Regions from separate parts of the Pantoea sp. X-Soil-ISGK-285 genome, predicted to be linked through region 3. Evidence: predicted binding sites of a transcription regulator. Region 3 holds the regulator's gene; each other region holds the start of a gene.

Region 1 (3,278 bases), 980 kb from region 3:
GGCATGGCATTCTTCTGGGCGAAATCTTCAAACTGCAACAGCACTTTCGGCCAGCGGCGTTTAACGGCCTGAATAAAATCGTTCACGAACGCATCATACTCTTCACCGGTGATGCGCGGATGACGCCAGCCCATATAGAGCGGATCGTTCAGCAACTGCTGGTTGTTGGTACCCACATCCAGCACCACCGGCAGGGTGTAAGCCGGACTGATGCCGCCACAGGCGGTATAGAGTGAAAGCTTACCAATCGGGATACCCATACCACCGATGCCCTGATCGCCGAGGCCCAGAATACGCTCGCCATCGGTCACCACGATCACCTTCACATTCTGCTTGGTGGCGTTTTGCAGCATATCTTCGATATGGTCGCGGTTAGGGTAGGAGATGAACACGCCACGCGCACGACGGTAGATTTCAGAGAAGTGTTCGCAGGCTGCGCCGACGGTCGGGGTGTAGATGATGGGCATCATCTCTTCGAGATGGTTATCCAGCAGGCGGTAGAACAGCGTTTCGTTGGTGTCCTGGATGTTACGCAGGTAGACATGCTTATCGTTATTGTTTTTGAAGTCCTGGAACTGACGCCAGGCACGCTGCGCCTGCTCTTCAATCGATTCCACTGCTTCTGGCAGCAGACCGTTGAGGTTGAATTCGTTACGTTCTTCGATGCTAAAGGCGCTGCCTTTGTTCAGCAGGGGAAATTCCAGCAAAATCGGGCCAGCATAAGGGATATACAGCGGGCGTTTACTTTCGTAGTCGAGTTCCATGCGGTAATGCTCCGGTTGCAGTGTTGTCTGGCGTCACGCCGGAAAGGTAGCGCCAGTTTTCTTACCCGTTATAGCTCAGACTGCAGGCCTGGCAGCGGCAGGGGAACCGCTGCTAAAACATTCACGACCGTGCTGCTATCCTGCAACCTGAATTATTCAGAGTAATTTGTAATCACGTGAATTCTGGCGCCAGATCCTATGAAATTTCCCGCAGAAGTACAGCGTTTGTTCATAAAAGCTCACAAAACTGTGGCCTCTCTGACAGCGGGTTATGCTTTGTACAGCGTCACCTGTAGCAGCTCACCGCAACCAAATGTCTTAAGCGTCGCCTGTGTGGCGGCGAACTGGCTTAGCGTGGCATTTTCCACTTCGGCTAATACCGCTTTTTTTATCTGACGAACATCGCCACCCTGCATGTTGAGCAGGACCAGCGCCGCCTGAAGGGGCGGGAAACTCGGGTTAAAGGCGGCATTTTCCGCATAGCGCCCGGTGACAATCGCGCCGGTTGCGGTCAGCAGCGCAACACCGGCGTGTGACTGGCTGTAAGGCGCGTGGCTGGCATTGGCAGCGGCAACCGCGGCCTGCACCAGTTCATCGCCTTCGGCTACATAACCGTGATCCACGCTGTCCATCAGGAAGGTCGTGATGTCCAGATCGCGCGGTCCAAAGGCATCCGGCAGATAATCTGCCAGGGTGCTGATCGCGCGTTGTGGCAGGCTGATGCGAATGTTCGTACCGCTGTTCAGCTCGTTCATAAACTGACGGCAGTGACCGCACGGTGTGTAGTTAACGGTGATCGTCTCAAGCTGACTTTCGCCACGCAGCCACGCATGGGTAATGGCGCTCTGCTCGGCGTGAACCGTCTGCTGCAACGGCGTACCGATAAATTCCATGTTGGCCCCGAAGTACCAGTTGCCGCTGACGCCACGGGCGATAGCCCCGACGTTAAAATGCGACACGGTAGCAACGGCACAGGCCGCCGCCAGGGGCAGCAGCGCCAGCGCCAGAGCATCGGCATCCATCTGTGTCTGTTGCTGCAGTGAGGCGACCTGGTCGGCGCTCAGCACCGCCTGAAAGCCAGGATCGTCCAGCAGGGGAGAGAGTGCGGTTTGCAGCGTTGACGGCAATGCCTCAAAGGCAGAGAGGAAACGGGATTGCATGTGAGCCTCATTAGATTCAGCAGGGCGATGTGCCAGTCACCGGTTTATATGTGATCCACATCGCTCTGACAATGTAACCTGTGTTGCATGTTTCAACTTTGCGAGATCTCTCGCAAACTTTCAGCCAAACCAGTGCAGCAGCAGCGGAAAAATAAACGGCGCCAGCAGTGAGGTGATGATGCCGCAGATCACCAACGCCAGTGAACTGAATGCCCCTTCCTGATAGTCGAGTTCAGCGGCGCGTGCTGTGCCGAGGGCGTGCGACGCGTTACCTATCGCCAGTCCGCGCGCTGCTTTAGATTTCACGCCAAGCAGATTCAGCACGGTATGTCCGAACACCGCACCCAGTACCCCGGCAATCAGCACGCAGATGGCGCTGATGGCGGGAATGCCGTGCAGCGAACCGGAGACGGCCATCGCAATGGGCGTGGTAACGGATTTAGGAATGATGGTAGCGGCGATTTCAGGCGTGGCACCCATCCACAGAGCAATAGCGGTGCCAGAGGTCATGGCGGTCACACTGCCGATAAAGCAGACGCCAATAATCGATTTCCAGCGGGCACGGATCTGATGCATCTGCTCATACAGCGGCAGTGCCAGCGCGACAACAGCCGGTTGCAGCAGCTGATTAAGAATCTGACTGCCCGCGAAATAGCGCGAATAGGGCAGCTGCAACAGCAGCAGAATCGGGATAATAATCGCCATCGCGACCAGCAGCGGATTAAGCAGCGAGATTTTCAGCCGTATCGCCAGTTTGCGCGCCAGAAAAAATGCCGCCAGGGTCAGTGGCAGTGACCACCATATTTCACTCATCGCCTGACTCCCCGGCCGGACGGCGACTATGAAGCTGGTGGGCGCTTACGCCAACAATAGAGAGAACCAGGAAGGTGCTGACGACGCAGGAGATCACGATAGGGCCAAACTGCGCGGTCAGAATATCGGTGTAGCTCATCACCCCGACGCTGATCGGCACAAACAGCAGCGCCATATAGCGAATCAGCAGATGGCAGCCCGGTTTAACCCAGCTGACCGGCAGGATCTGCGAGGCGAGCAGGGCAAACAGAATTAACATCCCAAGGATGCTGCCGGGCAGTTTGATGGGCAGCAGCGAGGCGATGCCGATTCCGGCGTATAAACAGAGATAAATGATGATAAAGGCGCGAAGATAGCGCCCGCAGACAGACAGCACGGTGAGCATGGCAGGCTCCTGTTTTCACTGAGCTTCATCATACGCATTAACCGCTTAGCGTGCTAGCGATCACATTTATGCAGCGGTGTGGCATTAGCAGATACAGATTTTCAGGGGCGGAAGTGGAATGGAAGCGGTGCACATTCAGAGCGAGGAGTGATAGCC
Region 2 (3,278 bases), 1.7 Mb from region 3:
AGCGCGCTGTCACTGCTGCGCTACTGCCGCAACTTCCTGCGGTCACTGAACGAGACGCTGGCGGGTTACGATCTGGCGGCACTGAAAGCGCGTCTTCTGAGCCGGGAAGTGGATCAGCCACTGGCGTGCTTACGCGCAGACAATGGCCTGGCAGAACCGGATGCGGCGCAGATTGAGGCGCTGACACTTGCGGATCTGCAACAGCTTCACCGCACGCTGATTCAGGATCGCCGCCGCTGGCGGGTGCTGTTTACCGGCGGCGAGAATGTGTAGCGCCCGGTATAAAGTTGCTGAATTTATTTGAAAATTACCGACAAATCTCTTCACTGTCTATTCCGGGCGAACTGGACCACACTCAATTCACTTTGTCCGCATAAGGAATTGACCGTGAAAAACTTCAAACGTATTGCACTGCCCCTGTTAGCCGCTGCCACCCTCTACGCCCCGTTGTCTCAGGCTGAGGCGATGCACTACCAGCTGAATCCTGAGCATACGTCGGTGATTGTTGCCTGGAACCACTTCGGCTTCTCAAACCCTACCGCTGATATCCCTGATGCAACCGGTAACCTGGTGTTTGATAAAGATCATCCAGAGGCATCACGTGTTGACGTGACCCTGCCAGTCAGCAAAATCGACAGCCACGTGGCTGCGCTGACCAAAGAATTCAAAGGCGCTGAGTACTTCGACACCGCTAAATATCCGACTGCGACCTTCCACAGCACCAAAGTGGTGGCGAAGGGCGACAACAAATTTGATGTTGAAGGCAACCTGACCCTGAAAGGCATCACCAAGCCAGTAACGCTGCACGCGACGCTGAATAAGCAGGGCGAGCATCCGATGGTGAAAAAGCAGGCGATTGGTTTTGATGCCACCGGCACCATCAAGCGTTCTGACTTCAAGCTGGACAAATATGTCCCAGCGGTAAGCGACGAGGTCACTCTGACTCTGTCTACTGAAGCCTACGCGAAGTAAGTTTTTTGGGGCGTAGCGGCTTGCAGCTACGTCCCTTATTCGTTTTTTCTGCGCCTTCTTCCCCTCTGAAATCTATTCTGCCCGCCTGTTTATCTGTCATAAAATAATCCGGATATCTCCTCATCAACTATTTTCTGAACGCTTTATCTGGCCCGGAACCGGGAAAAATGAGGCGAAAGTCACAAATTTGCAACAGCACGGAATAAGCCACTCTGTGCCGCTGTGTGGCGAAATAAAATTCAGATGTCTTCTGAAATAACTCATTGATTTATATCGTTTCACTCTAATCGGCCTTCCCGCGAATAGTGTGATTTTGATCTCAAAAACCGCCGTTCAGACACCCCTGTCAATAACTCCGCCCAAAAAATACCGCTCGTAACTGTGATCTCCTCTGCAAATAGCAACCCCACGAACCGGAAGAATGGCCCTCAGCAGATTAAGACAGCGAGGTGAGGGAAATGCGAATTGGAATGGTGATCAGTGGCGGTGATGTAACCGGCATTAATAATTTTGTCTTCCAGTTAGGGCGTCTGACGCAGGCGGAGATCGTGATATTTGATGGTGGCATTCCCGGCCTGCTGGCAAATAACCATCGTGATATCAGCCAGCGTGATCTGCTCGACTTTTCCATCGCCTCAATTCCGGTTATGCAATCGGGACGCACGCAAAAGAAACTGGTGCGCAGCGAATATGAATGTATTGCCCGCCAGCTGAAAAGCGCCCGTATTGAAGTGTTAATTATGGCGGGCGGAGACGGGTCGCTGCAATTTCTCCATACCCTGTCGGAGTCTGGCGTTAATTGTTTCGGCGTCGGCATGACCATCGATAATGATGTCTTCGGCAGTGATTACACCCTGGGTTTTTCCACCGCCTGCGAGCAGGTATTAAAAGAGGTCGCGAAACTGCGGAATACCGGGCGCGCCTTACCTGGCCGGGTATTTATGCTGGAGTTACTCGGCGGCTACTGCGGCGAATTAACCCTGCAGTCGGCGATTAAATCCAATGCGGACATTGCGCTGATCCCGGAGTGCCAGATTCCTTTGCCACAGCTGGCGCAGCGCATCACCCGGCGGCTGGCAGAGCAGAACAGCGTGATCATTCTCTGTTCAGAAGGCTACACCCGCGAATATTCGCCGGGTTTTCAGGGGGCTATCGACACCTTAATCAAACAGCTTGAGCCGCTTATTGGCGTACGCGTCCGTAAAACTATCCTCGGTTACGGGCTGCGGAATGGTGATCCCACCTGCGAAGAGATTTATCAGGGCACCATTATGGCCAGTGAAGTGGTGCGTTGTATTCAGTCAGGAATGCGGAATAAAGCGGTCATTATTAACGGCAGCAATAAACCGATTCCGATTGATTTAATAAGCATGCAAAAACGCCTGGTCGATATTGACGGGCACCATTACAAACTCGCTAAACAACTCAATATATTGTGAGGAGAAAACCATGCTGAAAATATTATGTGTCTGTGGTTGTGGCTTAGGATCCAGTTTTGCGATTGAGATGAGCGCAAAAGCGGTTTTAAAAAAACTGGAGATTGAGGCCGATATCGATCACACCACCATTTCAGAAGCGAATGCCTTTAAGTCGGACATGATTCTGACGCAAAAAGCCTTTGCCGATGTGTTAAATGCCGACGCCAGTCCGGAACAGATTAAGCGGGTCATTATTCTTAACCGGCTCACCGATAAAGCGGAAATAGAGCAGAAGATCCTGGCCTTTTTAAAAGAACGCAACGTAAAGGTCGCCGCCCATGAATAGTGTGATCGACTTCCTGGTAAAAGATCTGCTGGGGCAGGCGTCTATTCTGATCGCCTTTATTGCCCTGATTGGTCTGCTGCTGCAAAAGAAATCCGCAGGCAAGGTGGTGGAAGGCACCTTTAAAACCCTGCTCGGCTTTTTAATTATGATGGCGGGTATCAATATTATTGTGGGAACCCTGACGTTCCTCAATACCATTTTTACCCACGGCTTTGGCATGCGCGGCTATATCACCGATGTTGCCGCCATTGCCGGGCTGGCTAACCGTGAGCTGGGGTCTGAAGTGGCACTGACGCTGCTGGTGATCTTTATCGTCAATATCATCATCGCGCGACTGACGCCCTTTAAGTACATCTTCCTCACCGGCCAGGCCCTGCTGTGGATGGCGACGATTGGCGCGGTGATTGGCTATAAAGCGGGGCTGACCGGTCTGCCGCTGATCCTGACCGGCGGTATCTTTGGCGGGATCATGGCCGTGGTGATGCCTGCGCTGGCGCAGCCGGTGGTACGGCGTATTACCGATTCGGACGACGTTGCCCTGG
Region 3 (3,278 bases):
GATATCGACCTCCCCTACCTGCTGGCGATGCTGCAGGGCTCGTTTATCTCGCACATCAATACGCTGGTGGTGCCTGGCGGCAAAATGGGTCTGGCGATGGAGTTGATCATGGGTCCGCTGGTGAAGCGGCTGATGGAAGGCAAACGAATAGAGTAAGAGGCCAAAAGGGCCTTTCCAGACTAATGCCAATGCCAATGCCAATGCCAATGCCAATGCCAATGCCAATGCCAATGCCAATGCAGGATGAATCTGACAGCAGCGAAAAAGCTTAACACGCAGGGAACCGGGTCAGAAGAGGAAAGCGTCCCGCGCCAGGGACGGCGCGGGCCGAGCGGCCAGGGATTGGCTTAAGCGACTTTCCGATCTGACCCGGTTCCCAGCGCAGGCACAGTCTGACAGCGGACCGACACAAACCGCTCTGACCCTGTTCAATACGCAGGCACAGTATCAAAGCGGATTCCCGGCCCAGGCACAGTCCTAAAGCAACCTGCATCAGATACTGGAAGTGAAGTTAGCAGGTCTGCAATAACCCCTGCGGCTACTACAGCTCAATCACTTCATAGCTATGCGTAATGTTGACGCCTTTACCCAGCATGATGGCCACAGAGCAATATTTTTCAGCAGAAAGATCCACAGCGCGTGAGACCGCTTTATCCTGGAGGGCTTTGCCACTCACGATAAAATGCAGGTTGATGTGCGTAAAGATTCGCGGCGCCTCTTCACGACGTTCTGAGGTCAGTTTTACTTCACAATCAGCCACATCGTTTCGGCCTTTTTGCAGAATTGATACCACGTCAATCGCGCTGCATCCGCCCGCCGCCATCAGCACCATCTCCATTGGGCTGGGCGCTTTATCACCCGAATTTCCATCCATCAGTATCTGATGGCCGGATGAGGATTCTCCGAGGAATGTCAGCCCTTCTACCCATTTCACTCTTGCCTGCATGATTTTTGCTCCGGAATACGCTGTTTTGTCGCCAGAGTACGCTTTCGCCTGGTAAACAGCAATCCAGAGAAATCCGCCCGTAGCTGAAGCGAGACAACAGAAGACAGTCGGCAAAAGCTGTGCTACAAACAGTGCTGAAAATATTTTTCGTCACCCGATGACGAAGCCGGGAAGGATGATGCGCACTGCGCCTGATGCGGCCCGAATAATTTCCTGAAATGGAAACGCTTGAAGCTTTCACCGCCTGACAGGGAAAACTGCCCCCTGTATTTTGGGCACGATTACAACAGAGGATAATAGCGAATGGTTCTCGGCAAACCGCAAACAGACCCTACACTCGAATGGTTCCTGTCCCATTGCCATATTCACAAGTATCCATCCAAAAGTACGCTGATTCACCAAGGTGAAAAAGCAGAAACGCTTTACTACATCGTGAAAGGTTCCGTTGCGGTTCTGATTAAAGATGAAGAAGGCAAAGAGATGATTCTTTCCTACCTGAATCAGGGCGATTTTATTGGTGAACTTGGCCTGTTCGAAGAAGGCCAGGAGCGCAGCGCCTGGGTACGTGCGAAAAGCGCGTGCGAAGTGGCGGAAATTTCTTACAAGAAATTCCGTCAGCTGATCCAGGTTAACCCTGACATCCTGATGCGACTCTCATCGCAGATGGCGCGTCGCCTGCAGGTGACGTCTGAAAAAGTGGGTAACCTCGCTTTCCTCGACGTAACCGGACGCATTGCACAGACCCTGCTCAACCTGGCGAAGCAGCCAGATGCCATGACGCATCCCGACGGCATGCAAATTAAAATCACTCGTCAGGAAATTGGCCAGATTGTTGGTTGTTCACGTGAAACCGTGGGCCGTATTTTGAAGATGCTGGAAGATCAGAACCTGATCTCCGCACACGGCAAAACCATCGTCGTTTACGGCACCCGCTAATTCCTGTCACCCACGGCGTGATGGCAACATCACGCCGTTATTGTTTGTGTTGGGCCGATGTGGCGTCGAATTATTTACCATCCTGAAGTTAACTACGCCTTGCGGCAAACGCTGGTGCTCTGTCTGCCGGTGGCGCTGGGCTGGCTGGCTGGCGACCTGCAAAAAGGTCTGCTGTTCTCATTAGTGCCCGCCTGCTGCAACATCGCCGGTCTGGATACCCCGCATAAACGCTTCTTCAAACGCCTGATTGTTGGCGGCAGCCTGTTTGCCCTCGGCAGCTTTCTGATGCAGTGGCTCACCCTGCATGCTATTCCGCTGCCGCTGATCCTGTTTGCTATGCCCTTATTGCTCGGCGTTACCGGGGAGATCAGCCCGCTGCATGGCCGTCTGCTGCCCGGCACCCTGATTGCCGCCATCTTTACCCTGAGCCTGATTGGCCGCATGCCAATCTATGTTCCCCCGCTGCTCTATATCGGCGGCACGCTATGGTACGGGCTCTTTAACTGGTTCTGGTTCTGGCTGTGGAAAGAGCAGCCGATGCGCGAAAGCCTGAGCCTGATCTACCGCGAGCTGGCTAACTACTGCGACGCAAAATATACCCTGCTGACGCAGCTGACCGATCCGGAAAAGGCGCTGCCGCCGCTGCTGGCTCGTCAGCAGAAAGTGGTCGATCTGATTAACACCTGTTATCAGCAGATGCATATGCTGTCGGCAAGCCGCGATCACAGCCATAAACGGCTGACGCGCGCCTTTCAGGTGGCGCTGGATCTGCAGGAACATATCTCGGTCAGCCTGCATCGGCCGGAAGAGGTGCAGAAGCTGGTCGAACAGAGCCACGCCGAAGCGGTGATCCGCTGGAATGCCAAAACCATCTCGGCCCGGTTGCGGGTGCTGGCGGATAACATTCTCTATCACCAGCTACCCGATCGCTTTGCGATGGATAAACAGCTCGGCGCGCTGGAGAAAATCGCCCATCAGCATCCCGACAATCCGGTGGGTAACTTCTGCCTTTACCACTTCAACCGCATCGCGCGGGTTCTGCGCACCCAGAAACCCCTTTATCAGCGCGATCTGATGGCTGACCGCCAGCGCCGTCTGCCGCTGTTACCGGCGCTGCGCAGTTATCTCTCGTTCCGCTCATCGGCCCTGCGCACTGCCGGCCGCTTTGCGGTGATGCTGATGCTGGGCAGCGCGCTGGCTCTGTTCTTCAACATCCCCAAACCCTACTGGATCCTGATGACCATCATGTTCGTCAGCCAGAACGGCTACAGCGCTACCCGTGTCCGCATTCAGCACCGGGCGCTGGGCACTTTTGCCGGTCTGGTGATCGCGGCTGCCACGCTGCGCATGGCGGTGCCAGAGTCGCTGGTACTGCTGATCATGCTGGCGATTACCT

The links. Region 3 encodes CRP, which controls carbon source genes, mostly activating them, when cyclic AMP is high. Its sites were predicted from a motif close to ATGTGANNNNNNTCACAT; they were not measured.
Region 1: cdd (cytidine deaminase) is a predicted target of CRP. The motif match lies at 1,973-1,990, and genes of this name have one in related genera.
Region 2: AC6I8B_RS09680 (6-phosphofructokinase) is a predicted target of CRP. The motif match lies at 1,278-1,295, and genes of this name have one in related genera.

Annotation. Positions count from the first base shown of each region.
Region 1 covers NZ_AP035938.1:2,736,424-2,739,701, reverse strand. The annotation lists gene AC6I8B_RS13030 (NAD-dependent malic enzyme) at 1-764, opposite strand, end outside; gene cdd (cytidine deaminase) at 1,034-1,924, opposite strand; gene AC6I8B_RS13020 (CidB/LrgB family autolysis modulator) at 2,045-2,737, opposite strand; gene AC6I8B_RS13015 (CidA/LrgA family protein) at 2,730-3,122, opposite strand.
Region 2 covers NZ_AP035938.1:2,021,253-2,024,530, forward strand. The annotation lists gene pqqF (pyrroloquinoline quinone biosynthesis protein PqqF) at 1-273, shown strand, start outside; gene AC6I8B_RS09675 (YceI family protein) at 388-972, shown strand; gene AC6I8B_RS09680 (6-phosphofructokinase) at 1,431-2,411, shown strand; gene AC6I8B_RS09685 (PTS sugar transporter subunit IIB) at 2,422-2,736, shown strand; gene AC6I8B_RS09690 (PTS sugar transporter subunit IIC) at 2,729-3,278, shown strand, end outside.
Region 3 covers NZ_AP035938.1:3,714,028-3,717,305, forward strand. The annotation lists gene AC6I8B_RS17590 (phosphoribulokinase) at 1-156, shown strand, start outside; gene AC6I8B_RS17595 (OsmC family protein) at 542-946, opposite strand; gene crp (cAMP-activated global transcriptional regulator CRP) at 1,250-1,882, shown strand; gene AC6I8B_RS17605 (YccS/YhfK family putative transporter) at 1,940-3,278, shown strand, end outside.